Regions from separate parts of the Aeromicrobium marinum DSM 15272 genome, predicted to be linked through region 3. Evidence: predicted binding sites of a transcription regulator. Region 3 holds the regulator's gene; each other region holds the start of a gene.
The links. The regulator LexA, encoded in region 3, represses DNA repair genes until DNA is damaged. The targets are predictions, from matches to a motif close to TCGAACANNTGTTCGA.
Positions count from the first base shown of each region.

Region 1: the regulator LexA is predicted to act here: its motif matches at 5,841-5,856, upstream of recA (recombinase RecA).
Region 2: the regulator LexA is predicted to act here: its motif matches at 4,910-4,925, upstream of ruvC (crossover junction endodeoxyribonuclease RuvC).

Region 1 is NZ_CM001024.1:903,486-913,242, forward strand. Features, by position in the region: gene HMPREF0063_RS04745 (sirohydrochlorin chelatase) at 1-213, shown strand, start outside; gene HMPREF0063_RS04750 (sirohydrochlorin chelatase) at 341-1,075, shown strand; gene HMPREF0063_RS04755 (DNA translocase FtsK) at 1,116-3,542, shown strand; gene HMPREF0063_RS04760 (hypothetical protein) at 3,539-3,997, shown strand; gene HMPREF0063_RS04765 (CDP-alcohol phosphatidyltransferase family protein) at 4,027-4,653, shown strand; gene HMPREF0063_RS04770 (CinA family protein) at 4,650-5,147, shown strand; gene HMPREF0063_RS04775 (helix-turn-helix domain-containing protein) at 5,215-5,517, shown strand; gene HMPREF0063_RS04780 (DUF3046 domain-containing protein) at 5,523-5,717, shown strand; gene recA (recombinase RecA) at 5,985-7,070, shown strand; gene HMPREF0063_RS04790 (regulatory protein RecX) at 7,076-7,597, shown strand; gene HMPREF0063_RS04795 (M28 family metallopeptidase) at 7,647-8,588, shown strand; gene HMPREF0063_RS04800 (CapA family protein) at 8,596-9,757, opposite strand, start outside.
Region 2 is NZ_CM001024.1:989,565-999,321, forward strand. Features, by position in the region: gene HMPREF0063_RS05170 (alternate-type signal peptide domain-containing protein) at 1-364, shown strand, start outside; gene HMPREF0063_RS05175 (signal peptidase I) at 426-1,016, shown strand; gene HMPREF0063_RS05180 (hypothetical protein) at 1,013-1,633, shown strand; gene HMPREF0063_RS15670 (TasA family protein) at 1,626-2,255, shown strand; gene HMPREF0063_RS15675 (signal peptidase I) at 2,252-3,328, shown strand; gene pdxT (pyridoxal 5'-phosphate synthase glutaminase subunit PdxT) at 3,387-3,989, shown strand; gene HMPREF0063_RS05200 (YebC/PmpR family DNA-binding transcriptional regulator) at 4,029-4,787, shown strand; gene ruvC (crossover junction endodeoxyribonuclease RuvC) at 4,949-5,458, shown strand; gene ruvA (Holliday junction branch migration protein RuvA) at 5,455-6,054, shown strand; gene ruvB (Holliday junction branch migration DNA helicase RuvB) at 6,051-7,106, shown strand; gene yajC (preprotein translocase subunit YajC) at 7,196-7,519, shown strand; gene HMPREF0063_RS17075 (hypothetical protein) at 7,605-8,042, shown strand; gene HMPREF0063_RS05230 (adenine phosphoribosyltransferase) at 8,047-8,577, shown strand; gene HMPREF0063_RS05235 (RelA/SpoT family protein) at 8,741-9,757, shown strand, end outside.
Region 3 is NZ_CM001024.1:1,433,645-1,443,401, reverse strand. Features, by position in the region: gene HMPREF0063_RS07380 (HGxxPAAW family protein) at 1-14, shown strand, start outside; gene HMPREF0063_RS07375 (RDD family protein) at 34-594, shown strand; gene HMPREF0063_RS07370 (DUF2752 domain-containing protein) at 591-1,034, shown strand; gene HMPREF0063_RS07365 (DUF4190 domain-containing protein) at 1,044-1,445, opposite strand; gene trpC (indole-3-glycerol phosphate synthase TrpC) at 1,549-2,355, shown strand; gene trpB (tryptophan synthase subunit beta) at 2,364-3,575, shown strand; gene trpA (tryptophan synthase subunit alpha) at 3,572-4,369, shown strand; gene lgt (prolipoprotein diacylglyceryl transferase) at 4,366-5,214, shown strand; gene HMPREF0063_RS07340 (ATP-dependent DNA helicase) at 5,225-7,171, shown strand; gene galE (UDP-glucose 4-epimerase GalE) at 7,181-8,131, shown strand; gene lexA (transcriptional repressor LexA) at 8,300-9,037, opposite strand; gene HMPREF0063_RS16210 (SDR family NAD(P)-dependent oxidoreductase) at 9,121-9,757, shown strand, end outside.

The DNA of each region.
Region 1 (9,757 bases), 530 kb from region 3:
TCCTACCTGCTGGCTCCGGGCTTCTTCCACGACCGGCTGGACCGTTCGGGCGTCGACCTCGTCACACCACCGTTGCTGGACGACGGGCCGGTCGACCGCGGTGTGGTGTCCGTGGTCGTCGATCGAGTGGCCGCAGCGATCGGACGGCTGGACCGCGCTGCCGCGGCCACGCCACGGTCGGGAGCGGTCGAGTGGCACTTGTCACGGTCCTGAACCGTCCGCGAAACGCCGGCGAAACACCGTCGCGCCACGCTGACGGCATGGGTCGTGTCGGGACGGTCACCGCAGGTGTCTCGGGTTCTGCGGTCGCCGGCCCGCCCGACGACGGGGAGCGCCGCCCGTGAACCGTTCGTTGATCCTCTGCGCGCGGGGCGCGGAGGACCCCGCGGGCCGTGCGGACCTGTCGCGACTGGTCAACGCCGTGCGACGGGAGGCGCGAGGCCTGGACGTGGTCGACTGCTACCTGGACGGCCAGGAACCGGGCATCGCCGAGGTCGTCGCCTCCACCAGCGGGCCACGGGCGCTGGTGCCCCTCGTGCTGGTGCACGACCGTGCCGTGTCGGTCGACATCACCCGGGCGGCAGCCGTCGACGCCTCGGTGACGGTGACCGCGCCGCTCGGCCCCGACTGGGTGCTGGCCGAGATCGGTGTGCAGCGGCTCATCGCGGCCGGGGCCCGACCGAGTGACACCATCGTGCTGGCGATCGACGCCCTGGTGGAGGACCGCGCCGTCACCGACGTGGGGAAGGCGGCTCGCCTCCTCAGCGCCGTCTGGGGCGGACGGGTCCACGTGGGGTCGCTCGGGGGTCCCGACACCTCGCTGGTCGAGGCTCTCGACGTCGCCCGGGCCTACGGGCGGCGGGTCGTCGTGGCGCCCTACCTGCTGACCCGTGGCCATGCGCTCGACGTCATCGGCCAGGCGGGGGCCGACGTGGTCACCGCACCGATCCTCACCCACGGTGCCCCGGACCCCCGGCTCGTGGGGCTCGTGCTGGACCGGGCCCGCTCCCGCAGCGTGCCCGGAGCCCCGCAGGCCGCCGGTCCCGGCGACGAACCCCGCCTCGCCCACGGCTGACGTCCCGCGAAAGGCTCGAGTTCTGCTTTAGGCTTGGGGCATGGCGACCCGTACGTCTTCCCCGCCGCGCAAGCGGCCGTCCGGCAGCCAGGCCCGCAAGAAGCCCACAGCGAAGCGTCCCGCCCCACGACGCCCCGCCGCGAAGCAGACCGGACCTGGCCCCTTGGCTCGCGCCGTCACCGGCCTCGGTCGGCTCCTCCGGGCGATCTGGCTCGGCCTGGCCGGGGTGATCGGCGCGATCGCGCGCAGCATCGGCCGCAGCGCCCGCGACCTCGATCCCGCCCACCGCAGGGACGGGGTCGGCCTGGCCGTCCTGGGTCTCGGCATGGTGGTGGCCGCCGCCACGTGGTGGCAGCTGCCCGGAGCGGCCGGACGGGTCATCCGTCAGGTCTGTGAAGGCACGGTCGGTGTGCTGTCGGTCGGTGTGCCGGTCGTGCTGGCCATCATCGCGTGGCGCACGTTGCGGCACCCGGACGAGCAGGGTCCGGCCGGCCGTCAGGTGATCGCCTGGCTCGCGGTCGGCGGCGGGGTGCTCGGTCTGGTCCACCTGTCCAACGGTGTGCCACGCCCGGGCGACATGGCGGCCGTGCGGGAGGCCGGGGGAGCGCTCGGCTACCTGTTCTCCGCCGTCCCCATGGACCTGCTGAAGACCGGCTACGTCGTGGCGCCGCTGCTGGTGCTGGTCGTGGCCTTCGGCGTGCTGGTGCTGAGCAACACCCCCGTGCACGCGGTGCCCGAACGACTCCGCGCCACCCGCGACCGGATCCTCGGTCGTCCGCAGGAGGCCGAGCCGGCCCCGTCCGCCCGCCGGTCCCACCCGCGCACCCCGGCGGCGCCGGTCGTCGACGAACCGTACGAGAACCCGCTCATCGACGTGCCCGACGACGTCACCGACGACCCCGCGCCCGCGGTGCACGAGACCGCACCGGTCGAGGAGGCGCAGCTGCCTCCGCTGGAGCCGTTGCCGGCCCGCGCCGAACAGCTGGCCCTGTCCGGGGACGTCATCTACTCCCTGCCCGACAGCACGGTGCTGCGTGAGGGTTCGCCGCACAAGGCACGGTCGGCGGCGTCCGACGAGGTCGTGGAGCGGCTCACCGAGGTGCTGGAGCAGTTCCAGATCGACGCGCAGGTCACCGGGTACACCCGCGGGCCGACGGTCACGCGGTACGAGGTCGAGCTCGGCCCGGCGGTCAAGGTCGAGAAGGTGACGGCGCTCAGCAAGAACATCGCCTACGCCGTCGCGTCCAACGAGGTCCGGATCCTCAGCCCCATCCCGGGCAAGTCGGCGATCGGGGTCGAGATCCCCAACGTCGACAAGGAGATGGTGTCCCTGGGTGACGTCCTGCGGTCGACCAAGGCCCGCAGCGACCACCATCCGATGGTCATCGGTCTCGGCAAGGACGTCGAGGGCGGGTTCGTCGTCGCCAACCTCGCCAAGATGCCGCACCTGCTGGTGGCCGGCGCCACCGGATCGGGCAAGTCCAGCTTCGTCAACTCGATGATCAGCTCGATCCTGATGCGGTCGACGCCCGACGAGGTCCGGATGATCATGGTCGACCCGAAGCGCGTCGAGCTGACGGCCTACGAGGGCATCCCGCACCTGATCACGCCGATCATCACCAACCCCAAGAAGGCCGCCGAGGCGCTGCAGTGGGTCGTCCGCGAGATGGACATGCGCTACGACGACCTCGCCAACTTCGGCTTCCGCCACATCGACGACTTCAATGCCGCCGTCCGGGCCGGCACGGTGGAGCTGCCCGCGTTGAGCGAGCGGGTCCTCGCGCCGTACCCCTACCTGCTGGTCGTCGTCGACGAGCTCGCGGACCTGATGATGGTGGCTCCGAGGGACGTCGAAGATTCCGTCGTGAGGATCACGCAGCTCGCGCGAGCAGCCGGGATCCACCTGGTCCTGGCCACGCAGAGGCCTTCGGTCGACGTCGTGACCGGACTCATCAAGGCCAACGTGCCGAGCCGGCTGGCGTTCGCCACCTCCTCGCTGGCAGACAGCCGGGTCATCCTGGACCAGCCGGGCGCCGAGAAGCTGGTCGGGCAGGGCGACGGACTGTTCCTGCCGATGGGCGTCAACAAGGCGATGCGGATGCAGGGCGCCTGGATCACCGAGGCCGAGATCCACGCGGTCGTCGAGCACTGCAAGACGCAGCTGCAGCCCAGCTACCGCGACGACGTCACCGCCCCCGCGCAGAGCAAGCGGGAGCTGGACGACGACATCGGCGACGACCTCGACCTGGTGCTGCAGGCGGTCGAGCTGGTCGTCACCACGCAGTTCGGCTCGACGTCGATGCTCCAGCGCAAGCTGCGGGTCGGGTTCGCCAAGGCCGGTCGCCTCATGGACATCATGGAGAGTCGGGGCGTCGTCGGCCCCAGCGAGGGCTCGAAGGCGCGGGACGTCCTCATCAAGCCCGACGAGCTCGAGCAGGTGCTGGCCACGATCGGTGCCGGAGCATGAGCGCGCACGCCGCCGAGCCCGCCCCGACCTTCGAGATCCATCGCCGGGTGCGGCTGTACCTGGTGCTCGGACTGTGCTGTGTGGTGCTCGCAGCCGGGTTCGGGGCGATGGCGTACGACCAGCGCGACCCGGTGCTGGCGGCGCCGGCCGCCGTGTTCCTGGTGCTGGCCCTGGCGCTGCTGCGGGGGACCGGTGACGCCAGCACGCCGTTGTTCATTGCCGACGACCACGGGGTCCGCATGCGCAACGGGGACGGGTGGATCGGGCTGTTGTGGAACGAGATGGGCGAGATCCGGGTCGAGGCCCGCGAGGGGTGGCGGCACGACGCTCGGGTCAAGGTCGTGAGCGCCGACGGGCTGCGGGTGTACTCGACGCCGCTGGGTCTGTCGACGACGGTCGCGCCCGCCGAGGCCCGGACGCAGTTGGCGCAGCGTCGCGGCGCTGTCGCATACTGAGGTGTCCTGACGTCGCCGGAAAGGCCCCCATGACCCCGCCCGAACCCTCCGCCGTCCCGGAGGCGCCGAGCAACCTCAACATCGCGAACGCGCTGACCGTCGTGCGGATCGCGGGTGTCCCGCTCTTCGGGTGGTTGCTGCTGTTCGACGCAGGTCAGCAGGTCGAGTGGAGACTCTGGGCGTTCCTCGCGTTCGGACTGCTCATGGTCACCGACCGGATCGACGGCGACATCGCGCGCAGCCGCGGTCTGGTCACCGACTTCGGCAAGCTCGCCGACCCGATCGCCGACAAGGCGCTCACCGGCATGGCCTTCATCGGTCTGGCCCTGATCTTCGACCACTGGCTGTTCTGGCTCGTCACCGTCGCCGTGCTCGTGCGCGAGTGGGGCATCACGATCATGCGCCTGTTCATCAAGAAGTACGGCGTGATGCCGGCCAGCCAGGGCGGTCGGATCAAGACCACCCTGCAGGCGACCGCGCTCGCCGGCTACATCCTCCCGCTCGAGCTGTGGGACACCGCGGCCAGCGACGTCGCCCTGTGGGTCACCCACGTCCTGATGGCCGGCGCGGTCGCGATCACGATGGTGACCGCGTGGCAGTACGTCGTCGACGCCCGACGCATCCGAGCCGACTTCCTGGCGGCCCGACCGTCGTGAGCGCGACGCGGGACGCGCGGGGGCTCATCGGCCTGCTGGCCGACCGCGGTCTCACCGTGGCCACCGCGGAGTCGTTGACCGGTGGGCTGGTGTGCGCCGAGCTGGTCGGCGTCGCAGGCGCCTCCGCCGTCGTGCGGGGCGGGGTGGTGGCCTACGCGTCACGGCTGAAGCTGGACCTGCTGGGCGTCGATCCCGGGCTGCTGGGGACGCGGGGGGCGATCGACCCGGACGTGGCCGCCCAGATGGCGGCAGGGGTCCGGGGGCGGTGCGGTGCAGACGTCGGGATCGCCACCACCGGCAATGCCGGGCCGACGGCGGCGGAGGGCCGTGAGGTGGGGCTGGTCTACGTGGCGGTGGCCGACGCCCGCGGCGTGGTGGTCGAGCGGCTCGACCTCGCCGGGGACCGCGACACGATCCGCCGGGCGACCGTGGATGCTGCACTGTCGTGCGCGGTCGATAGGGTGGGGGAACAGGAACGGCCCGGGGGCTGTTGACCGTCACGTCGGCAGCTCTCACCGACAGCACCGACAGCCCCGTCGGCCCTGCACCCGGAGGTGAACCATGACCACGATGCGTCAGCTCGTCGGCGAAGTCCTCCGCGCGCGCCGTCTCGACGAAGGTCTCACCCTGCGGGACGTGTCCGCACGGGCGCGGGTGTCGCTCGGGTACATCTCCGAGGTGGAGCGCGGCCAGAAGGAGCCCAGCTCGGAGCTCCTCGCTGCTCTGGCCGCCGCGCTCGACGTGCCGCTGTCGAAGGTCCTGCTCGACGTGGGAGCCCGGCTGGAGCTGGTCGAGAGCGCCGAGGCGCAGCTCGCGAGCGTGTCCTCCATCGCGCCCGGCGACGTCCGGGTCTCCGCCGCCTGATCCGCGTGCGACACAGCGAGTTCTGGGAGCGGATGGACCAGCACCTGGGCGCCGGGTACGCCCGGGTCTGGGCCGACACCCAGGTCATCTCCGAGCTGGGCGGGCGCACGCCCACCGAGGCCCTCGACGCCGGGGTGATCCCCAAGACCGTCTGGCGCGCCGTGCACGCCCGGCTGGAGCTCCCCGCCTCCGAGCGCTGAGGTCCCGTCCCCTTCCGGGCGGTGGATCCGCGACCGAAAGGCGCCCCATACGGTCGCGAACCCACCGGCCGGCCTATTCGGTCGCGAATCCACCGCCTCGGGGGGTCGGCGTGTCGCGCGCGATCGAACGGATGTTCGTACTAGGGTCGTCCACAGGTTGACGTCAGGAGAGCGGACGTCCACAGACGGGTCGACGAGGCCCAGGAATGTCTGAGGGCTCTCCTACCGTCGTAGACGCCGCGCCACCCACGACAGATCGGACCTCTGATGGCCTCCAAAGCACCACTTGCCCCCGTCACCCGCCTCACCGGCGGCGACACCGACGAACGCACCAAGGCGATCGACAACGCCATCGCCCAGATCGACCGCGCCCACGGCAAGGGAGCCGTCATGCGGCTGGGTGAGCGTGGCCGCACCAAGATCGACGTCATCCCCACCGGCGCCACCGCGCTGGACGTGGCCCTGGGCATCGGCGGTCTCCCGCGCGGCCGGGTCGTGGAGATCTACGGACCGGAGTCGTCGGGCAAGACCACCGTCGCCCTGCACGCCGTCGCCAACGCTCAGAAGTCCGGCGGTGTGGCGGCGTTCATCGACGCCGAGCACGCCCTCGACCCCGAGTACGCCCGGGCTCTCGGCGTCGACACCGACGCGCTGCTGATCTCGCAGCCCGACAGCGGTGAGCAGGCGCTCGAGATCGCCGACATGCTGATCCGTTCCGGCGCCCTCGACATCATCGTCATCGACTCCGTCGCCGCCCTCGTGCCCCGTGCCGAGATCGACGGCGAGATGGGCGACAGCCATGTCGGTCTGCAGGCCCGCCTCATGAGTCAGGCCCTGCGCAAGATGACCGGAGCGATCAACGGCTCGGGCACGACCGCGATCTTCATCAACCAGCTGCGCGAGAAGATCGGCGTGATGTTCGGCTCGCCCGAGACCACCACCGGCGGCAAGGCACTGAAGTTCTACGCCTCGGTCCGGCTCGACGTCCGGCGCATCGAGACGCTGAAGGACGGCACCGACATGGTCGGCAACCGCACCCGCGTCAAGGTCGTCAAGAACAAGCTCGCCCCGCCGTTCAAGCAGGCCGAGTTCGACATCATGTACGGCAAGGGCATCAGCCGCGAGGGCAGCCTCATCGATGTCGGCGTCGACTGCGGTCTGGTGCGCAAGGCCGGCGCCTGGTACACCTACGAGGGCGACCAGCTCGGTCAGGGCAAGGAGAACGCACGCCAGTTCCTCCACGACAATCCCGACCTCGCCGAGGAGCTCGAGAAGCGCATCAAGGACCAGATGGGGGTCGGCGTCGCGGTCGAGGAGACGGCCGAGGCCGTCGGCGCCGAGGCCGACTTCTGAGCGGGATGAGCGTCGTGGAGACCGAGCTGACGGCCGACGAGGTGGCCGAACAGCATGCCGTGGCCAAGCAGGTGGTCTACGACCGCCTCGCCGTCCGGGCCCGGAGTCGCTCCGAGCTCGAGCAGACGCTGCTCAAGAAGCGGGTTCCCGCCGAGGTCGCCGCCGTCGTGCTCGACAAGTTCGAGGCCGCCGGGCTCGTCGACGACCGTGAGTTCGCCCGCTCCTGGGTGCAGGGGCGCCAGCGCAGCAAGGGCCTGGCCACCGGTGTCCTGGCCCAGGAGCTGAAGCGGCACGGGGTCGACGACCAGGTCGCCGCGGAGGCACTCGCCGAGCTCGACGCCGACACCGAGCGCCAGGCCGCCCACCAGCTGGTCCAGAAGAAGCTCAGGACCATGCAGGGGCTCGACCCGACGACGCAGATCCGGCGGCTGACCGGCCTGCTGGCCCGCAAGGGCTACGCACCGCAGGTCGCCTTCGACGTCGTCCGAGCCGAGCTCGACGCCGAGATCGTCGACGACGCCTGCTGAACGAACGGGCTCCCGGGATCGATCCCGGGAGCCCGTTCGTTGTTCTGCCATGCGACGACTCCACACCGTCCCGCTCGTCATCTCCGGCGTGCTGCTCCTCGCGGCGTGCTCCGGGGGATCCGATCCGGCTCCGCGCGCCACGGTCGAGCCGTCTGCGCCGCAGACGAGCGCAGCGCCCGCGCCGGAGCCCGCACCGGTGCTGGAGGTCGCGCGGGCGATGGCCGACGTCGAGCACCTCGCCGTGGTCATCGGACCTCGGCACGCCACGTCCGAGGCGTACCTCCGGGCGGCCGACTGGGTGGCGGACCGGTTCGACCGGCTCGGCTACACCGTCTCCCGCCAGGACGTGCAGGCGCCGGCGGGCAACTCCTGGGGAGTCGACGTGCCGGCCGGCACCTCCGTCAACGTCATCGCCGACCCGCCGGGCTTCGACCCGACCCGCCCGCACCGGCTGGTCGGTGCCCACCTCGACACCATCCCGGTCGCACCCGGTGCCGAGGACAACGCCTCAGGGGTCGCGATGATGCTCGAGCTGGCCCGCCTCGACGTCGACGGGAGTCTGCCCGTGCGGTTCATCGCCTTCGGCGCCGAGGAGCCGCGCGGACCCGGCGACGACCTGCACCACTTCGGCTCCCAGCAGTACGTCGCAGCCCTCGACGAGCCGGCGCGCGCAGCGACGACAGCCATGGTGTCGCTGGACCGCGTCGGCGTGCCCGGACCCGAGGTGCCGATCTGCCACGGAGGCCGGGCCACCCCTGCGGTGCGTGACTCCCTCGCGGCCGCCGCGGTGGCTGCCGGCGTCCCGCACACCGTCTGCGGCGACAACCGCACCAGCGACCACTGGTCGTTCGAGCGCGGTGGCCTGGAGGCCGCACGCCTCGGCAGCCTGCCGTACGCCGGGTACCACTCGCCGCAGGACACCCCCGACGTCATCGACCCGGGTCAGATGGAGCGGGTCGGCCTGATCATGGCGCAGTGGCTCGCGTCCTGAGCGGAGCTCACGGCCGTGGTCGGACGCTGTTCCAGGGTGCGGCGCTGGTCTCCCGCAGCCGGTCGAGGATGACCTGGGCGGTGGGGCCGTCCACGACGCGGGGGGCGTAGTCGTCGCCGATCACGTACGGCACGGGTTCGACCGCCACGATCCGGTCGCCGCGGCTCACCACCTCGAGGAACACGCCCTCGGTGTTCTCGACGAGGAAGTCCATGTCGAAGACGAAGTTGCCGAGCGAGTGCACGACGGTGGCGTCGCCGATGGTCTCCCACCCCTGGACCCAGTGCGGGTGACCTCCCGCCACCAGGTCGGCCCCGGCCTCGATGAAGGTCGTCGCGATCGTCCGCTGGATCTCGTCCGGCACGTTGGTGTACTGCGTCCCCCAGTGCGGCAACGCGATCACGATGTCGACCTCGGCGTCCAGCGTCCTGATGTCGGCCGCGACGGCGTCGAGCGCGGCGGAGTCCAGGGGGCCGGTGCGGGGTGGAGCGTTCAGGCGGTTGGTGCCGGGCGAGCTGTCGGTGGCGGCCGGGGTCTCACCGATCGAGTCGGTGGCGACGAACCCGATGCTGATGCCGTCGTGGGTCAGGACGGTCGGACGACGAGCCTCCGTGAGGTTGGCGCCGCCCCCGACCGTGGCGAAGCCGGCGCCCGCCAGTGCGGCGATGGTCTCGTTGATCGCGGCGAGACCGAAGTCCCCCAGGTGGTTGTTGCCCACCGAGAGCAGGTCGTAGCCGGCGAGCTCCAGGCCGGCCAGCACGCTCGGATCGGCACCGAAGGAGTCACCCCCCTGGGTCGGCGGACCGCTCATGGACAGGGTCGACTCCAGGTTGCCGACGGTCAGGTCGGCCGCCGCGAGGCGCTCGGCGAGCGGCCGGAACACCGCCGCGGGGTCACCTGACGCCTCCAGCAGGCGGCCGACCCTGCGGCCGAGCATGATGTCGCCGGTGATCGTGGTCCGCACGACGGTGGCCGCCGGCTCGTCGCTCGCGGCGTCAAAGGCGACGTCGCCCTCGGCGCGCAGCGGGTCGACGCCGTCGATGCGGAGCGCACGGACGCGCGGGTCGACCGTGTCGGCGGGGACGACGGCCACCGCCTGCGGATCGCCGGCGACCTCGGCCACGGCCGCCAAGGGGTCCGAGGCGTCGACCAGCCGCAACGGTCCGGGC
Region 2 (9,757 bases), 440 kb from region 3:
CGACATCGTCACCAAGGACTGCACCTTCGAGATCGGTGCGACCGGCGACAACCTCGAGGCCCTCCTCGCGGCCCCCGACACGGTGACCTTCGAGACCGACAGCGGCGAGGTGCTCACCGCCACGGTCGACACGACCTACACGATCGGCGGCGACCCGGCCGCCGACGGCGACACGATCACGTCCGCCGACGACGGCGCGGAGGTCGTCGTGACCTTCCTCGTCGACATCGACTACGGCACCGCGGACGACCCGTTCGGCTCCGCGGCCCCGACGACCCCGGGTGTCAACGGCAACCTGACCCAGGGCATCACCGCCGCGCTGGACGACCTCACGGTCACCCTGACGCAGGTCGACCCGAACTGATCGCCACTGGCCCCCGGGGCGGTTCCACCACGGAACCGCCCCGAGGTCCGGCGGTCCGCCCATGACCACTCATCGGCTCGACGCGATCGGACCCCTGCGGTGGATCGGCCAGGTCATCGCCTGGACGGTCATCCTGGGAGTCGGTCTCGTCGTCGCGGCAGCGGTCGTCGTGCCCCGCATCGCGGGTGCGACGCCCTACACCGTGTTGACCAGCTCCATGGAGCCGGGCATGCCACCGGGGACGCTGGTCGTCACCCGGCCGGTGGAGGCCGAGGAGGTCCGGGTGGGCGACGTGATCACCTACCAGCTGGAGTCGGGACGACCGACGGTCGTGACGCACCGCGTCGTGGGCGTCGAGTACGACCTCACCGGCGAGCTGAGACTGATCACGCAGGGCGACGCGAACGACATCCCGGACGCCGACGCGGTACTGCCGGTGCAGGTCCGGGGGGAGCGGTGGTACGCCATCCCGTTCATCGGCCACATCACGACCAAGATCTCGAACGACACCCGACAGGTGGCGACCGTGGCCGTCGCGACCGCACTGGTCGGCTACGCAGGATTCATGTTCGTCGGGGCGGTGCGCGACCGGCGCACGACCCGCAGCACCACCCACCAGAACATCTCGACCGAGGAAGGAGCGCCGCGATGATCAGATCGACCACCACCGTGGTGCTGGCCCTCGTCCTGGCGTTGCTGGTGTCGTCACCGGCCGCTGCGGATCCGCGCATCGGCCTCAGCAACGACGGGGTCACCTTCGGGCAGGGGCTGGCACAGCCGCTCTACGACCCTGAGGTGCGATGGGTCCCCGGCGACACCCGCGGCTCGTCGTTCTTCGTCCGCAACCAGGCGGGTGAGGCGGCCTTCCTGAGCATCGACGTCCTCGGCAGCGAGGTCGACTCGCTGCTGGAGACCGGCGATCTCACCATCTCGGCCCGTGGCGCCGACGGTCCGTGGCGCGACATCTCCACCACCGGTACCCAGCGGCTGGTCGAGGACCTCGGGATCTCCTCCGGTCAGGTGACCCGGGTCGACGTCGAGGTGTCCTTCGCGCCGGAGTCGGTCAACCAGTCGCAGACCAAGCAGCTCGAGCTGGACTTCCGGGTCCGGCTCACCCAGGACCCGAACGGCGTCGTCGACATCGACGACGGAGTCCTGCCCGGCACCGGTGGCGCCCCGCTGCCCGCCCTCATCATCGGCCTCGCCCTGCTCGGCGGCGGCATCATCGCGACGTCCAGGCGCCGCCAGGAGGAGAACGATCATGTCTGAACACCGAGCGACATCCCGCCGGACCGTCCGTCGGTCGCCCCGACGGTCGGGCCGTGTCCGCGCCGTCCTCAGCCTGGGCATCGTGCTCGGCCTCGGCGCCGTCAGCACGATGGCCTTCTGGACCGACACCGCGACGGTCAGCACCGGCGGATTCGTCGCGGGCACCCTCGACCTGCGGGTCGACGGTGCCAACGAGGGCAAGCCCGCCCCGTACGTCGCCAACCAGCTCTCGGCGCTCAACCTGGCGCCCGGCGAGAGCGTGGCCGCGAGCTTCACGGTCAACAACGCCGGCTCGGTCGGCTTCACCTACACCGCCACGGGCACGGCAGCCGGTGTGCTCGGACCGAACCTGCGGTTCACGGTGCGCACCAACGCCGTGGCCGGCACGATCGGCACCCAGGCTGCCAACAACCGGGTGGGCAGCTGCACCGGAGGCACGCCCCAGGTGGGGCCGGCCGCGTTGACGGGCCAGTCGGTCATCGCGACGCCGCCCACGGTGGCGCCCGGCGGGTCGCAGACCTTCTGCGTCGTCGTCACGCTCGACCAGAACACCCCCATCACGCAGGGCGGCACCACCGGTACCGCGACCTTCAACCTGACGGCCACGCAGGTCGCTCCGTGACCCAGCACCGCGCCCCCGCGTCGTCGCGCACGTCTCGCCTCAGGCGAGCCGGCCGCGAGACGGCGTTGACCGCGGGTGCGGTGCTCGGCGTGCTGTGTCTGACCATCGCCCTGGCCGGGATGGCCTTCGACGTCCGGCCGGTCATCTTCCGGTCCGGCTCGATGGAGCCGGAGATCCAGACCGGCGCCCTGGCGCTGTCGCGCACGACCGACGCGTCCGAGCTGGTCGTCGGTGACGTCGTCACCGTCCGTGACGCCCGCGGTGTGCTGGTGACCCACCGGATCGTCTCGCTGACGACCTCCGGGTCCGAGGCCACCCTGGTCCTGCAGGGCGACGCGAATCCCGTGCCCGACGCCGACCCGTACGTGGTGCAGTCGGCGGACCGGATCCTGTTCGACGTACCGCGGCTGGGCTACGTCGTGTCGGCACTCTCCGGCCCCGCCGGCATCTTCGGGGGCGGACTCCTGGTGGGTCTGCTGCTCACCACCGTCTTCGCGCGCCGACGCGACGACGACCACACCCCGGGGCCCGGCGCGGGACCCGGCCCCACCGACGCGGTGGAACCGACCGAGGCGGACGACACGCCTGCGGACGAGCCGGGGCGGTCCGGCGGTCGGGCGGCGCGCCGGGGCAAGGGTCGGATGACGCTCGCGGCGATGGTCGCGGTCGTCGCCGCGGTCGGCGTCGGCAGCACGACGTCCACCACGGCCGCGTGGGTCGACAACGCAGCCGTGACGACCGGGACGTTCTCGATGCAGCAGGCCCCCGTCCAGGTCCTCACGTGCACCGTGGTGCCGATCGGCGGCGGCTTCGGCATCCGTCTGGACTGGGTGTCGGCGCAGAACCCGCTGCTCGGCTGGACCGTGTCCGCCAACAACCTCGGCAACAGCCTGGCCCTGGGCCTGCCGGACGCGCTGCTGGGCAACGCGCGCCAGTGGACCTCGCCGCAGTTCAACAACCGCTCGGGCGTCGTGACGGTCACCCGGACCCTGGGTACCGAATTGGGCAGTGTCAGCTTCGACTTCGGTCCGGGCAACGGGATCGGCAACAAGTCCTGCACCGTCAACCCCTGAACGGTCGTCCCCTGAGCCGTCGTCCTGCGGATCACCCCGTCGCCACTACGGTGGCGGGGTGCCTGCTTCCCCCACGATCGGTGTGTTCGCCCTGCAGGGTGACGTCCGGGAGCACCTGGCCGCGCTCCGGCGGCTCGGCGCCTCCACGCTCGCCGTCCGCCGGCCAGCCGAGCTGGAGCAGTGCGACGCGATCGTGCTGCCCGGTGGCGAGTCGACCACGATGCACAAGCTGGCGGTCACGTTCGAGCTGTTCGAGCCCCTGCGGGAGCGGATCGCGGGCGGGATGCCGGCCTTCGGCACGTGCGCGGGCATGATCCTGCTGGCCGACCGGATCACCGACGGCACCACCGACCAGCGGACGCTGGGCGGGCTCGACGTGACGGTGCGCCGCAACGCCTTCGGCCGACAGGTCGACTCCTTCGAGGGCGACCTCGACATGGCCGGGCTCGACGCACCCGTGCACGCCGTGTTCATCCGGGCGCCGTGGGTCGAGCAGGTCGGTGAGGCGGTCGAGGTGCTTGCCACCGTTCCCACCGGGGAGGCCGCGGGTAGGATCGTCGCCGTTCGACAAGGTGCCCTGATGGCCACGTCGTTCCACCCCGAGGTGGGACACGACGACCGTGTGCACGGACTCTTCGTCGACCACGTTCGCACGATGTAGAGATTCTGCGTAGAGCACCAGCCGGAGGAGGGACGCGCCATGTCAGGTCATTCCAAGTGGGCGACGACCAAGCACAAGAAGGCCGCGATCGATGCCAAGCGCGGCAAGATGTTCGCCAAGCTGATCAAGAACATCGAGGTCGCGGCGCGGATGGGCGGTCCCGACCCCGACGGCAACCCCACGTTGTACGACGCGATCCAGAAGGCCAAGAAGTCCTCGGTCCCCAACGACAACATCGACCGTGCCGTCAAGCGCGGCGGCGGCGTGGGCGACGACGCGGTGGACTACATCACCATCATGTACGAGGGCTACGGCCCGAACGGGGTGGCGATGCTCGTCGAGTGCCTCACCGACAACCGCAACCGCGCCGCCATGGAGGTCCGCACCGCCATGACCCGCAACGGCGGCACGATGGCCGACCCGGGCTCGGTGTCGTACATGTTCGCGCGCAAGGGCGTCATCATCGTGCCCGCGGAGCAGGAGGGCGGGGCCACCACCGAGGACGACATCCTGCTGGCCGTGCTCGACGCGGGGGCCGAGGAGGTCAACGACCACGGCGAGTCCTTCGAGGTCATCTGCGAGGCCACCGACCTGGTGGCGGTGCGCACCGCCCTGCAGGACGCGGGCCTGGACTACGACTCCGCCGACGCCTCGTTCGTGCCGTCGGTCAACGTCGAGGTCGACGTCGACGGCGCCACCAAGGTGCTCAAGCTGATCGACGCCCTCGAGGACTGCGACGACGTGCAGAACGTGTTCGCCAACTTCGACGCCTCCGACGAGGTCCTCGCCCAGATCTGACCCCCCGTCCCCGCTGGCAGTGACGTTTCGGCCCCGAATTCGGCCGATCCGGGGCCGAAACGTCACTGCCAGCGGGAAGTCGGGTGTGTCGGCGGGGGAGTGCCGGCGGGCTCGGCTAGGGTTCGAACATGCGTTCTCTCCAGGGCGGCCCGCGCAGGGTCATGGGCATCGACCCGGGCCTCACGCGGCTCGGGCTGGGCGTCGTCGAAGGCTCGGTGGGCAGGCCGCTCACGATGCTCGACGTCGACGTGCTGCGCACCCCCGCCGACCTCGACCCGGCCCGACGGCTGCGGATCCTGGCCGACGGCATCGAGGAGCGGCTCCTGCTGCACCGGCCCGACGCCGTGGCCGTCGAGCGGGTGTTCAGCCAGCACAACGTGCGCACCGTCATGGGCACCGCGCAGGTCAGCGGCGTCGCGATGATGCTGGCGGCGCGCCACGGCATCGAGGTGCACCTGCACACCCCCAGCGAGGTCAAGGCGGCGGTCACCGGCAGCGGCCGCGCCGACAAGGCGCAGGTCACCCAGATGGTCACCCGGCTGCTGCGGCTCACCGAGGCACCCCGGCCCGCCGACGCCGCCGACGCCCTCGCGATCGCGATCTGTCACCTCTGGCGCGGGGGAGCGCAGAACCGCCTTGCCGAGGCCGTCGCGAAGGCGGCCGGCCGGTGATCGCCTCGTTGCGCGGCACCGTCGCCGCGGTCTCGTTGGACTCCGTCGTGCTCGACGTCGGTGGGGTCGGCTACCTCACCCGGTGCACCCCCGGCACGATCGCCGGGCTGCGGATCGGCCAGGAGGCCCAGCTGGCCACCACGCTCGTCGTCCGCGAGGACTCGATGACCGTCTACGGCTTCGCCGACGCCACCGAGCGCGACATGTTCGAGCTCGTGCAGACCGCCAGCGGCGTCGGGCCCAAGGTGGCACTGGCGATGCTCGCGGTGCTCGACCCCGACCGGTTGCGCCAGGCCATCGCGCAGGCCGACCACTCGACCCTGATGTCGGTCCCGGGCATCGGACGCAAGGGCGCCGAGCGGATCGTCGTCGAGCTGAAGGACCGGGTCGGCCTGGCCGGCAGCGCCGCCCCCACCGGTGCGCCCGCGTGGCGCGAGCAGGTGCACGAGGCGCTGCTCGGCCTCGGCTGGCCCGCCCGCGACGCCGAGCGCGCGGTCGACAACGTCGCGGCCGATCTCGCCGACGATCCCGGCGCCGCGGCCGACGTCTCCACCCTGTTGCGCGACGCCCTGCGGTCGCTCGCGAGGACCCGATGAACGACGAGCAGTTCGACGAGTCCGGCGTCGTCACCGCGGTGGCGGGCGCCGAGGACCGCGCCTTCGAGGCGGCGCTGCGGCCCCGTACCCTCACCGAGCTGATCGGTCAGGACCGGGTCCGCGAACAGCTGTCGTTGGTGCTCGACGCTGCCATCGCCCGCGGCAGCACCCCCGACCACGTGCTGCTGTCCGGCCCGCCGGGGCTGGGCAAGACCACCCTGGCGATGATCATCGCGCACCAGGTGGCGGCCCCGTTGCGGATCACCAGCGGGCCCGCGATCCAGCACGCCGGCGACCTCGCGGCCATCCTGTCGGGCATCGGCGAGGGTGACGTGCTGTTCATCGACGAGATCCACCGGATGTCACGGCCCGCCGAGGAGCTGCTGTACATGGCGATGGAGGACTTCCGTGTCGACGTGGTCGTCGGCAAGGGGCCCGGCGCCACCGCCATCCCGCTGGAGATCCCGCCGTTCACGGTGGTCGGGGCCACCACCCGCGCCGGGCTGCTGCCCGGGCCTCTGCGCGACCGCTTCGGGTTCACCGCCCAGCTCGACTTCTACGACGCGGCCGACCTGCACCGCATCGTGCGCCGATCGGCCGACCTGCTCGCGCTCGACCTCTCCGACGCCGCCGGCCACGAGATCGCCTCCCGCTCGCGCGGGACCCCGCGGATCGCCAACCGGTTGCTGCGCCGGGTCCGTGACTTCGCCGAGGTCAGGACCGGCGGTGTCCTCGACGAGGCCGCGGCCCGGGCCGCCCTCGACCTCTACGAGGTCGACGCCATCGGTCTGGACCGGCTCGACCGCGCCGTGCTGACCGCCCTGTGCTCGAGCTTCGGTGGCGGGCCGGTGGGCCTGTCGACCCTCGCCGTCGCGGTCGGCGAGGAGCGCGAGACCGTCGAGGAGGTCGCCGAGCCCTTCCTGGTCCGATTGGGGTTCCTCGCCCGGACCCCGCGAGGTCGGGTCGCCACGCCGGCGGCGTGGCGGCACCTGGGGATGGCCGTCCCGGCCGGCCTCGACCAGCTGACGCTCGGCACCGACGACCCCTCCTGAGCGGTGGTGCCCCACCGGCCGCCCCCTAGACTTCGGGTGGCCGCCCGGCCATCCCGTGCCGCGGGACCGTCGATCTCCTGGAGAGACCCGTGAACGAAGCAGTGGCCAACTTCCTGCCCCTCGTCCTGATCGCCCTGGTCTTCTGGCTCCTGCTGGTGCGACCGGCTCGCAAGCGGCAGAAGGAGTTCACCGCCGTCCAGCAGGCGATCGAACCGGGCCGCGAGATCATGACCGCCAGCGGGATCTTCGGTACCGTCACCGGCGTCGTCGACGACCGGCTGCAGGTCGAGATCGCACCCGGCGTCACGATCGAGATCCTCCGGCAGGCCGTCGGCCGCGTCGTCGACGACCCGGCCGAGGAACCCTACGAGCACCGGACGAGCGACGACGACGTCGACGGACGCACCGACTGAACCGTCGGTCAACCATGAGGTGGCGACCTCCGGTCACCGCCGGACCGATAGCGTGGTCCACGTTCACCCGACTTGAGGAGTACCCATGAAGAAGTCCCTGTCCCTGGCCGCGACGGTCCTGGTCGGCGTCACGACCCTCTCCGCCTGCGGCGGGGGCTCCGGCGACTACTGCGGGGACCTCGAGTCGTTGCAGGACGACTTCGCCAGTGCGTCCGAGCTGACGTCCGAGACGGCCGAAGAGGTCTTCGCCGCCTTCGGTCAGCTCGCCGAGTCGGCCCCCGACGAGGTCGCTGACGACTGGGAGACGGTCGACTCGAACCTCGAGGGGTTCCAGAGCGCGCTGGAGGATGCCGGCCTCGACCTGGCCAACCTCGAGGACATCGACCCGACGACCCTCGACGAGGACGCCACCGCGGCGATCCAGGAGGCGTACGCCAACCTCGCCAACGAGGACTCCCAGGCCGCCTTCACGGCGATCGAGGAGCACGCGCTCGACGAGTGCGACGTCGACCTCAGCGAGTGATCCGGTGAGCGGCGCCGCCCGGCACATCGAGCGGCTGGTCCGCCCGGTGCCGGACTGGCCGCAGGCCGGTGTCGTATTCCGCGACATCAGCCCGCTGTTGGGTGACGCCACCGCCTGGGCGGAGGTCGTCGACGAGCTGAGCGAGCAGATCGGCGACCTCGGACGGATCGACGCCGTGCTCGGGGTCGAGGCGCGCGGCTTCCTGCTCGGGGTCGCCGTGGCACGCACCCTCGGGGTCGGGTTCATCCCGGTCCGCAAGGCCGGCAAGCTGCCGGCCGACGTCGTCAGCTCGTCCTACGACCTGGAGTACGGGTCCGCGACGATCGAGATGCACGCGGACGCGCTGGAGCCCGGCGCACGGGTCGTCGTCGTCGACGACGTCCTCGCCACGGGCGGCACGCTGCAGGCCACGATCGACCTGGTCAACCGGGTCGGCGCCGAGGTGCTCGCCACCGCCGTGATGATCGAGATCGACGGACTCGGCGGTCGGGACCTGCTGACCGGCCGGCCCTGTCTCGCGCTGCACACCTTCTGACCGACGACCCTGACCCACCCCAGGAGATCTCATGAACGCATCGCAACGACGCATCGTGGCCATCGTGCTGGTCAGCGTGCTGGTGCTCGGCACCGCAGCGTCGCTGATCAGCGGCCTGTTCTGACGCAGGACCACCCGGGCGCGCCCCCGACCGGCGGCTACCATGGCCGCAGGAGGTCCTGTGGCTGATCGCACCCCGGCCGTCACCGAGCCGGCAGAGGCACCGGAACCGAAGTCCGACGCGGTTCCGGCATCGGCGCGGGTCCGCACGCGCCTGTCGCGGATCGGTGGCAAGACGACGTCGCCCAACGCGGTGCTCGAGCCCCTGCTGAAGATCTACCGCGGGACGCACCCCAAGGGTGACGTGACCGCGATCCAGAAGGCGTACGAGATCGCCGAGCGGATGCACGACGGACAGACCCGCAAGAGCGGCGACCCGTACATCACCCATCCGCTCGCCGTGGCCACCATCCTCGCCGAGCTGGGCATGACCGCGCCGACCCTGTGCGCGGCGCTGCTGCACGACACCGTCGAGGACACGCCGTACACGCTCGACCTCGTCCGGGTCGACTTCGGCGACGAGGTCGCCCAGCTGGTCGACGGCGTCACCAAGCTCGACAAGGTGAAGTACGGCGACTCGGCGCAGTCCGAGACGATCCGCAAGATGGTCGTGGCGATGAGCCGCGACATCCGGGTGCTCGTCATCAAGCTCGCCGACCGCCTGCACAACATGCGCACCCTGCGGTACCTGCGGCAGGACAAGCAGGAGCGCATCGCCCGCGAGACGATCGACATCTTCGCCCCGCTGGCGCACCGCCTGGGCATGAACACGATCAAGTGGGAGCTCGAGGACCTCGCGTTCGCGACCCTGCACCCCAAGGTCTACGACGAGATCGTCCGTCTCGTCGCCGACCGGGCCCCGTCGCGGTCGACCTTCCTCGACCGGGTGATCAACGACGTCGAGTCCGACCTGAAGCCCACCAAGATCAAGGCCACCGTCACCGGACGGCCCAAGCACTACTACTCGATCTACCAGAAGATGCTGGTCCGGGGCCGTGAGTTCAGCGACATCTTCGACCTCGTGGGTGTGCGGATCCTGGTCGACTCGGTGGCGGAGTGCTACGGCGTGCTGGGCGTGCTGCACGCACGGTGGAACCCGATCCCCGGCCGGTTCAAGGAC
Region 3 (9,757 bases):
GCTCCACCCACTGACCTGTTGAAGGGGGCCGACATGTCGGACCAGTACCCGCAGTACCCGCAGTACCCGAACGACCCGAACGCCAGCACCCCGTACCCCGGGGCGCAGCCCGCTCCGGCCGGTGCGGGTCCGGTGTACGCCGGCTGGTGGATCCGCGTCGGTGCCTCGGTCATCGACGGCCTGATCGCCGTGGCCGTGGCGATCGTCCCGGTCGTGGTGGGTCTCGTCATGGCCTTCAGCGACCTCGAGATCGACCCCGTGACCGACGAGGCCACCGGCACGGTCGACCCGTTGGGCATCCTCGTGCTGGTCATCGGTGGCCTGGTGTTCTTCGGCTTCGACATCTGGAACCGTGGCGTCCGCATCGGCACGCGCGGTCAGAGCCTGGGCAAGCAGCTCGTCGGTGTCCGCACCCTGCGCGCCGACACCGGCGCGGTGCTCGGCGGCGGGATGGGCTTCCTGCGCTGGCTGGTGGCGTTCGGCTTCGGGTTCATCCCGTTCGGTCAGCTCGTCGACGTGCTGTGGCCCCTGTTCGACCCCCGCAAGCAGACCCTGCACGACAAGGTCATGAGCTCGGTGTCCGTCCGGTCGTGACCACCGCCCCGACGGGAGCGTCGGTCCGGCCGGCCGAACGGTCGCGGGCCGCGCTCCTGCGGGCGCCGGTGCTCCTGGGGGCCGGTGGCCTGCTGGGCGCGGCGGCCCTGCACGTGCGTGATCCGCACGAGTCGGGATCGTGGGGGTACTGCCCGTTCCTGCTGCTCACCGGGCTGCCGTGCCCGGGGTGCGGAGGCATGCGGGCCGTCAACGACCTCACCCACGGTGACGTGGTCGGGGCGCTCGGCAGCAACGCGATGGCCGTCGCCCTGGTGGCCTTCCTCGCGATCTCGTGGCTGGTGTGGACCGCCCGCCGGGCCCGTGGCCACGACGTCCCCCTGGTTCCCGTCAGGCCGCGCGGCGCGACGGTCGCCTTCGTCGTCGTGCTGGCGTTCGGGGTGTTCCGGTTGACCCCGTGGGGCGTCGGCCTGCAGCCCTGAACGGCGCGCTCAGTCCAGCGAGAAGTCGAGCGTCAGCACACCGGTGGAGTACAGGACGATGCTGACCAGCGAGAGCACGATCGAGATGCTCCCGAGCACGACACCTGCGGTCGCCATGCCGCTGCCGTCCTGCCGACCGCCGGACGCGGTGATCTCGTTCCGCGCCAGGCTTCCGAGCACCAGGGCCGGGATGCCGGCGAACAGCCCGCAGCAGATGAGGCCGACGATGCCCAGGATCATCGACCACAACGCCTTGCCGTTGGTCTCCGGCACGGCGGCGGGAGGCTGCGGCGGGTGGCCGCCGGGTGGGGGATGTCCGCCCGGCGGCGGAGGGGTCGATCCGTGGTGCGGCGGCGTGCCGCCGTAGGGGTCGTGGTCCCCGGTGCCCGGGGGCGGCTCGTTCGTCGTCATGTCCCGAGCATAGAGAGGCGCGACGGCCGGACGAGACCCGTGTTCGGGTGCCCTCACCCCGGGTCTACTCTGGATCAGAAGCGTTCATCGGTCAGGAGGTGTCATGTCCGTTCTCGACGAGATCCTCGAGGGTGCCGCCCTCGACCTCGAGCGGCGCATGGCCGAGACGTCCCTCGACCAGCTCAAGGAGCAGGCCGCCCGCCAGCCCGAGTCCCTGGACCCCATGCCGGCCTTCCGCGCCGACGGTGTCTCGGTCATCGCCGAGGTCAAGCGGTCCAGCCCCAGCAAGGGCGCCCTGGCCACCATCAAGGACCCGGCCGCCCTGGCGTGCGACTACGCCGCCGGCGGTGCGGCCGCGATCAGCGTGCTCACCGAGGAGCGACGCTTCGGCGGCACGCTCGACGACCTGCGGGCCGTGCGTCACCGCGTCGACGTGCCGGTGCTGCGCAAGGACTTCATCACCACCTCGTACCAGCTGTGGGAGGCGCGCGCCGCGGGCGCCGACCTGGCCCTGCTGATCGTCGCGGCGCTGCCACAGAACGCACTCGAGAGCCTGGTCGAGCGGGCCCGCTCGATCGGCCTCACCCCGTTGGTCGAGGTGCACGACGCCGACGAGATCGCCCGTGCGCTCGACGCCGGCGCCGACCTGATCGGCGTCAACGCCCGCAACCTCAAGACCCTCGAGGTCGACCGCGACACCTTCGCCCGGGTCGCCGACCTGATCCCCGACCACGTGGTCCGGATCGCGGAGTCCGGGGTCCGGGGCCCCCACGACGTCATCGAGTACGCCAAGCACGGCGCGCACGTCGTGCTCGTCGGTGAGACGCTGGTCCGGGACGCCGACCCGCGCGCGTCGGTGGCCGACCTCGTCGCGGCGGGCGCCCACCCCGCCCTGCACCATCGGAGCTGAACCACCCCATGAACTACTCCCAGCCGGACGCGTCCGGCCACTTCGGCCGGTTCGGCGGGCGCTTCATGCCCGAGGCGCTCGTGGGTCCGCTCGAGGAGCTCGCCCAGGCGTGGGTCGAGGCCCAGGCCGATCCCACGTTCACCACCGAGCTGGCCCGGATGATGCGCGAGTACGCCAACGTCCCGAGCCCGCTGTACGAGGCCAGCCGGTTCTCCGAGGCCGCCGGTGCCCGGATCCTGCTCAAGCGTGAGGACCTCAACCACACCGGGGCCCACAAGATCCGCAACGTCATGGGCCAGGCGCTGCTGGCGAAGCGGATCGGCAAGCCCCGGGCGATCGCCGAGACGGGGGCCGGTCAGCACGGCGTCGCGTCGGCCACCGCCTGCGCGTACCTCGACCTCGACTGCGTCGTGTACATGGGAGAGGTCGACACCGAGCGGCAGGCACTCAACGTCGCCCGCATGCGGATGCTGGGCGCCGAGGTCGTCTCGGTCACCACCGGCAGCCGCACCCTGAAGGACGCGATCAACGAGGCGCTGCGCGACTGGGTCAGCAGCGTCGACCACACCTCGTACCTGTTCGGCACCGCCGCCGGACCCCACCCCTTCCCGACGATGGTGCGCGACCTCGCCCGCGGGATCGGTGACGAGGCCCGCGAGCAGGTGCTGGCACTCGACGGCCGCCTGCCCGACGCCGCCGTCGCCTGCGTGGGCGGAGGGTCCAACGCCATCGGCCTGTTCACCGCCTTCGTCGACGACGCCGACGTGCGCCTCGTGGGTGTCGAGGCCGGCGGGGACGGTGTCGAGACCGGCCGGCACGCCGCGACCATCGGCGGGGGTGAGGTCGGGGTGCTGCACGGTGCCCGCTCCTTCCTGCTGCAGGACGCCGACGGGCAGACCGCTGAGTCGCACTCCATCTCGGCCGGCCTCGACTACCCCGGCGTCGGCCCCGAGCACTCGCACCTGGCCGACATCGGGCGGGCGAAGTACATCGCCGCCACGGACGCCCAGGCCATGAGCGCCTTCGATCTGCTGTGCAAGACCGAGGGCATCATCCCGGCCATCGAGTCGGCCCACGCGCTGGCCGGCGCCCTGACCCTGGCGCAGGAGCTCGGTCCCGACGCCACGATCCTGGTCAACCTGTCGGGCCGTGGCGACAAGGACGTCCACACCGCGGCCGAGTACTTCGGTCTGCTCGACGAGCCCGCCGGGTCGGCATGACGTCGATCGACGACCTGTTCGAGCGCACCCGTGCCGAGAACCGGGCCGCGCTGGTCGGTTACCTGCCCGCCGGGTTCCCCACCAAGGAGACGTCGATCGCGGCGATCCGCGCGATGATCGACGGCGGGGTGGACCTCGTCGAGGTCGGCCTGCCCTACAGCGACCCGGTCATGGACGGACCGACGATCCAGGCCGCCGCCGAGATCGCGCTCGCCGCGGGCAGCCGGACGGCAGACGTCTTCGACGTCGTGGCCGCCTCGGCCGCGACCGGCACCCCCACCGTCGTCATGACCTACTGGAACCTGGTGGAGCGCTACGGCGTCGACCGGTTCGCCGACGAGCTGGCCGCTGCCGGTGGTGCCGGCATGATCACGCCCGACCTGATCCCCGACGAGGGGGCCGAGTGGGACGCCGCGTCCCGCGCCCACGGCCTGGACCGCGTCTACCTCGTGGCGCCGTCGTCGACCGACGCGAGGCTCGCGATGACGGCCGAGGCCGCCAGCGGGTTCATCTACGCCACCGCCGTCATGGGCGTCACGGGCCAGCGCCAGCAGACGTCGAGCCTCGCGCCGGCACTCGTGGCACGCCTGCGTGAGGTCACCGACAAGCCGGTCGGCGTCGGCCTGGGGGTCAGCAACGGCGCCCAGGCCCGCGAGATCGCCGCCTACGCCGACGCCGTGATCGTCGGCTCCGCGATCGTGCGGTGCCTGCTGGACGCCCCCGACGAGGCCAGCGGCATCGCCGCCGTGCGAGAGCTGGCCGCCGACCTGCGTGACGGAGTGGAGCGAGCATGACCCCCCAGACCCTCGTCCAGTCGATCCCCAGCCCCTCCTCGGGCGTCTGGGAGATCGGCCCGTTCCCGCTGCGGGCCTACGCGCTGGGCATCATCATCGGGGCCCTGCTGGCCATCTGGATCGGTGAGCGCCGGTTCCAGGCGCGCGGCGGCAAGGACGGCGTCATCAGCGACGTCGCCATCTGGGCCATCCCGTTCGGCATCGTCGGCGCCCGCATCTACCACGTGGCGACCGACCCCCAGCTGTACTTCGGCGACGGCCAGAGCGCGGTCGACGCGCTGAAGATCTGGCAGGGCGGCCTGGGCATCTGGGGCGCGGTGGCCGGCGGCGCCCTCGGCGCCTACATCGCGGCCCGCCGGGCGGGCGTCTCGTTCGCCGCCGTGGCCGACGCGATCGCGCCCGGTCTGCTGGTCGCGCAGGCCGTGGGCCGGCTCGGCAACTACTTCAACCAGGAGCTGTTCGGCCGCCCGACCGAGCTGCCGTGGGCGCTGGAGATCGACCCCGAGAACCGCCCGGCCGGATTCCTGGAGTTCGCGACCTTCCACCCCACGTTCCTGTACGAGCTGCTGTGGAACCTGGCCGCAGCCCTGCTGCTGGTGCTCATCGACCGTCGGGTGAGGCTCACGGGCGGGCGGGCGTTCGCGCTGTACGTGATGTTCTACACCGCCGGCCGGTTCTGGATCGAGATGCTGCGCATCGACACCGTCAACGAGATCGGGCCGTTCCGCCTCAACGTGTGGACGTCGATCGTGGTGTTCGTGCTGGCTGCGGCGTTCTTCTGGTGGTCACGCCGCCGGGGTGCACCTGTGGACCGGTCCGAGCCGTCGACGACCCCGGCCGACTAGCCTGACGCGCATGCCCGAAGCGCCCTCCCACCCGGCTCCCACGGTGGCTGCGGTGCTCGCCGCCGCCGTCGACTCCCTCGGCGGAACCCCCCGCGACGGCCAGCAGCGGATGGCCGAGGAGATCGCCGGAGCGTTCACCGACGGCCGTCACCTGCTGGTGCAGGCCGGCACCGGCACCGGCAAGTCGTTGGCCTACCTCGTGCCGAGCCTGCTGCACGACCAGCGGGTCGTCATCGCGACGGCCACCCTCGGCCTGCAGCACCAGCTGGTCGAACGCGACATCCCGGCGCTGAAGGAGGCCGCCCGCGCCACCCTGGACGAGGTGCCGCACCACGCGGTCGTGAAAGGCCGGGCCAACTACGCCTGCCTGCACCGGGTGCGCGAGGGCGCCCCGGACGACCAAGGGGTGCTGATCGAGGTGCCCGAGGGCACGCTGGGCGCCGAGGTCGTCGAGCTGCGGTCGTGGGCCGAGCAGCAGGCCGCCGACGGGCACACCGGCGACAAGGACGCGGCTCCGCCGCACAGCGACCCGGCGTGGCGACAGGTCAGCGTCACCCATCGCGAGTGCCTCGGAGCCTCCCGGTGCGCGTACGCGGGCGAGTGCTTCGCCGAGCTGGCCAAGGAGGACGCACACCGAGCCCAGGTGGTGGTGACCAACCACGCGATGCTCGCGATCGACGCCATCGACGGCGTGCCGATGCTGCCGGAGTACGACACCGTGGTGATCGACGAGGCCCACGAGCTGACCGCCCGGGTGACGCAGGCGTCCACCGACGAGCTCGATCCCGGCCTGGTCGAGCGAGCTGCCCGCCGGGCCCGCTCGCACGTCACCGAGGACACCGCGGCCGACGACCTCAGTGATGCCTCGGAGTCGTTGTCCGACGTGCTGACCCGCACCGAGCCGGGCCGCATCGACAGCCTTCCGCAGCCGCTGGCCGAGGTGCTCGCGTTCGTGCGCGACACCGCCCGGGCCTGCCTGTCGGCGTTCACCAAGGAGACCGGCGGCACCGAGCCGGATCCGGGACGCCAGCAGGCGAGAGGCCTGGTCGACGACGTCCGGCGGATCGCGGAGCGGATGATCGCCGCGGGCGACACCCAGGTGGTGTGGAGCAGCGACGGTCGTGGCGGCCCCCGGCTGCACGTGGCGCCGATCGACGTCGCGGCCAGCCTGCGGGACAAGCTGTTCGCCGACCGCACCGTGGTGCTCACCAGCGCCACCCTGACCGTGGGTGGGGGGTTCGACCCGGTGGCCCGCAGCCTGGGGCTCGCCCCCGGCGGCGACGACTGGACGGGGGTCGACGTCGGGTCGCCGTTCGACTACGCCCGGCAGGGCATGCTGTACGTCGCCAAGCATCTGCCGCCGCCGGCGCGCGACGGCCTGGGGGAGGCGCAGATCGCCGAGATCACCGAGCTCATCGAGGCCTCGGGCGGCCGCACGCTGGGCCTCTTCTCGTCCCGCCGTGCCGCAGAGACGGCCGCCGAGGCGGTGCGGGAGCGGCTGCCCGACCTCGACATCTGGTGCCAGGGCGATGCCCAGCTCAGCGAGCTGGCCCGGCGCTTCGTCGCCGAGCCGAGCACCTGCCTGTTCGGCACCCTGAGCCTGTGGCAGGGCATCGACGTGCCCGGCGACACCTGTCAGCTGGTCATCATCGACAAGATCCCGTTCCCGCGGCCCGACGACCCGCTGATGAGCGCCCGGCAGCGGTTGGTCGAGAAGGGCGGCGGCAACGGCTTCATGGCGGTGGCGGCGTCGCACGCCGCCCTGCTGCTCGCGCAGGGCGCGGGCCGGCTGATCCGGCGCACCACCGACAAGGGCGTGGTGGCCGTGCTCGACCCCCGGCTCGTGACGGCGCGGTACGGCTCCTTCCTCGCGGCATCGCTGCCGACCATGTGGCGCACGACCGACCGCGACGTGGTGCTGTCGGCACTGCGGCGCCTCGACGCCGACGCTGGCTAGGGTGGCGTGATGAGCATCCTGGTCACCGGCGGCGCCGGCTACATCGGTTCGCACGTCGTCAGGGCCCTGGGGCTGGCCGGCATGGACTGCGTCGTGATCGACGACCTCTCCAGCGGGCACGCGGAGTTCGTGCCGGACGAGGTGCCGCTGGTGCAGGCGAGCCTGCTCGATGCCGCCGCCATCACCCGGGCGATGACCGACCACTCCGTGGAGGCCGTGATCCACCTGGCCGGCTTCAAGTACGCCGGTGTCTCGGTCGACCGTCCGCTGCACACCTACCAGCAGAACGTGCAGGGCACGGTGCTGCTGCTGGAGGCGATGGAGGCCAACGGCGTCGACGCGTTGGTGTTCTCCTCCAGCGCAGCGGTGTTCGGCACGCCCGACGTGGAGCTGGTCACCGAGGACACCCCGACCCGGCCGGAGTCCCCGTACGGGGAGAGCAAGCTGATCGGCGAGTGGCTGATCGCCGACGTGGGCCGGTCATCGGGTCTGCGGCACACCTCGTTGCGGTACTTCAACGTGGTCGGGTCGGCCGTGCCGGAGCTGTACGACACCAGCCCGCACAACCTGTTCCCGCTGGTGATCAAGGCGTTGCGGGAGGGCCGCACCCCTCGCATCAACGGCACCGACTACCCCACGCCCGACGGCACGTGCGTGCGCGACTACATCCACGTGGCCGACCTGGCCGAGGCGCACGTGGTCGCGGCCCGGCGCCTGGTGGAGGGCGAGACCCTCGAGGCGGTCTACAACCTGGGCAGCGGGTCGGGCGTGTCGGTGCGCGAGATCATGGACGCCGCGGCCGCCGCGACGGGCATCGACTTCGAACCCGAGATCGGGCCGGCCCGGCCGGGCGACCCGGCCCGGATCGTGGCCACCGGCGAGCAGGCGGCCCGCGACCTGGGTTGGGAGAACCGGCACACGGTGCACCAGATGTTCGCCAGCGCCTGGAACGCCGGCTGACCGCTGGAGGTTTGTGGTTTCGAGGGCGCTCGTTCCTCGCGCCACCTCAACCACCGAGCAGGCCGACCACTCGGTGGTTGAGGTGCGAGCGTGCGAGCCTCGAAACCACCGACGCGACCACTCGGTGGTTGAGGTGCGAGCCTGCGAGCCTCGAAACCCCCGACCGGCCTACACGCGGCGCAGGACCGCGGTGACCTTGCCGAGGATCGTGGCGTGGGTGCCGTCGATGGGGGAGTAGTCGTCGTTGTGCGGCAGCAGCCACACCTGACCGTCCTTGCGCTGGAACGTCTTGACGGTGGCCTCACCGTCGAGCATGGCGGCGACGATCTCGCCGTTCTCGGCGACCGGCTGCTGGCGGATGACGACGTAGTCACCGCTGCAGATGGCCGCGTCGATCATGGAGTCGCCGGACACCTCGAGCAGGAACAGCGTGCCGTCGCCCACGAGCGACTTCGGCAGCGGGAAGATCTCCTCGACGCGCTCCTCGGCGAGGATCGGACCACCGGCGGCGATGCGTCCCACGATCGGGACGTAGGTCGCCTCGGGGTGGGCGTCGTCGATCCCGGTCTCGTCGTACGAGGACGCGGAGGCGCTGCTGACGGCATGGCGTGCCGCGCCGCCGTCGGGCAGGAAGATCTCCATGGCGCGAGGGCGGAACGGATCGCGGCGGATGTGCCCCATCTTCTCCAGCTGCTTGAGCTGGTGCGACACCGACGAGGTGCTGACCAGCCCCACCGCCTGCCCGATCTCGCGCATGCTCGGCGGGTAGCCCCGCTTCTCGACCTCGTCGCGCAGGAACTCCAGGACCCGGCGCTGCCGCGCGGTGAGCCCGTTGGCGTCGGCGGGACCGTCGGGGAGCTCGGTGACCGCGGCGTCGGTTCCGGGGGTGTTCTGCTCGTCGCTCATGCCCACAGGCTAGTACCGAAGGTGCGTTCGATCAAACACATGTTCGAGCGTGTCGCGGGGACTCGTCCACTAGGGTGACGGCCATGCCTCGCCCTCTCGTCACCCCGTCCCAGCCCCGGTCCGCCCTCGTGACGGGCGCCGCGCGGGGCATCGGCCGGGCCGTGGCCGCCGAGCTGGTGACCCGCGGCTACCAGGTGGTGGTCACCGACGTCGACGCTGCCGACGCCGCACGGACGGCGGCCGAGATCGGCGCGGTGGAGGGGTTCGCCCTCGACGTCACCGACGAGCAGGCCAACCGTGCCGCGGCGGCCCGCACGGCAGCGATCGCGCCTCTGGGCGCCTGGGTGTGCAACGCCGGCGTGCTGTTCGAGGGCGACCTGGTCGATCTCACGTCCGACCAGATCCGGCTGCAGTTCGACGTCAACGTCCTGGGGGTGGCCTGGGGTGTGCGGGCGGCCGCCGAGGTGTTCCGGCAGCAGGCGGCGAGCGGCGTGACCGGGGGAGAGATCGGCATCCTGGCCTCCCTCAGCGCCCACGCCCCGGTGCCCGGCCTGAGCGCCTACGCGGCCACCAAGGCCGCGGTGCTGTCGCTGGCGACCTCGTTGGCGACCGAGCTGTTGCCCGACGGGATCGGCGTGCACGCGGTATGTCCCGACGGGGTGGCCACGGCGATGGTCGACGGCATGGTGCCCGGTGGCGGCGCTCGTCAGGCGCTCGCCG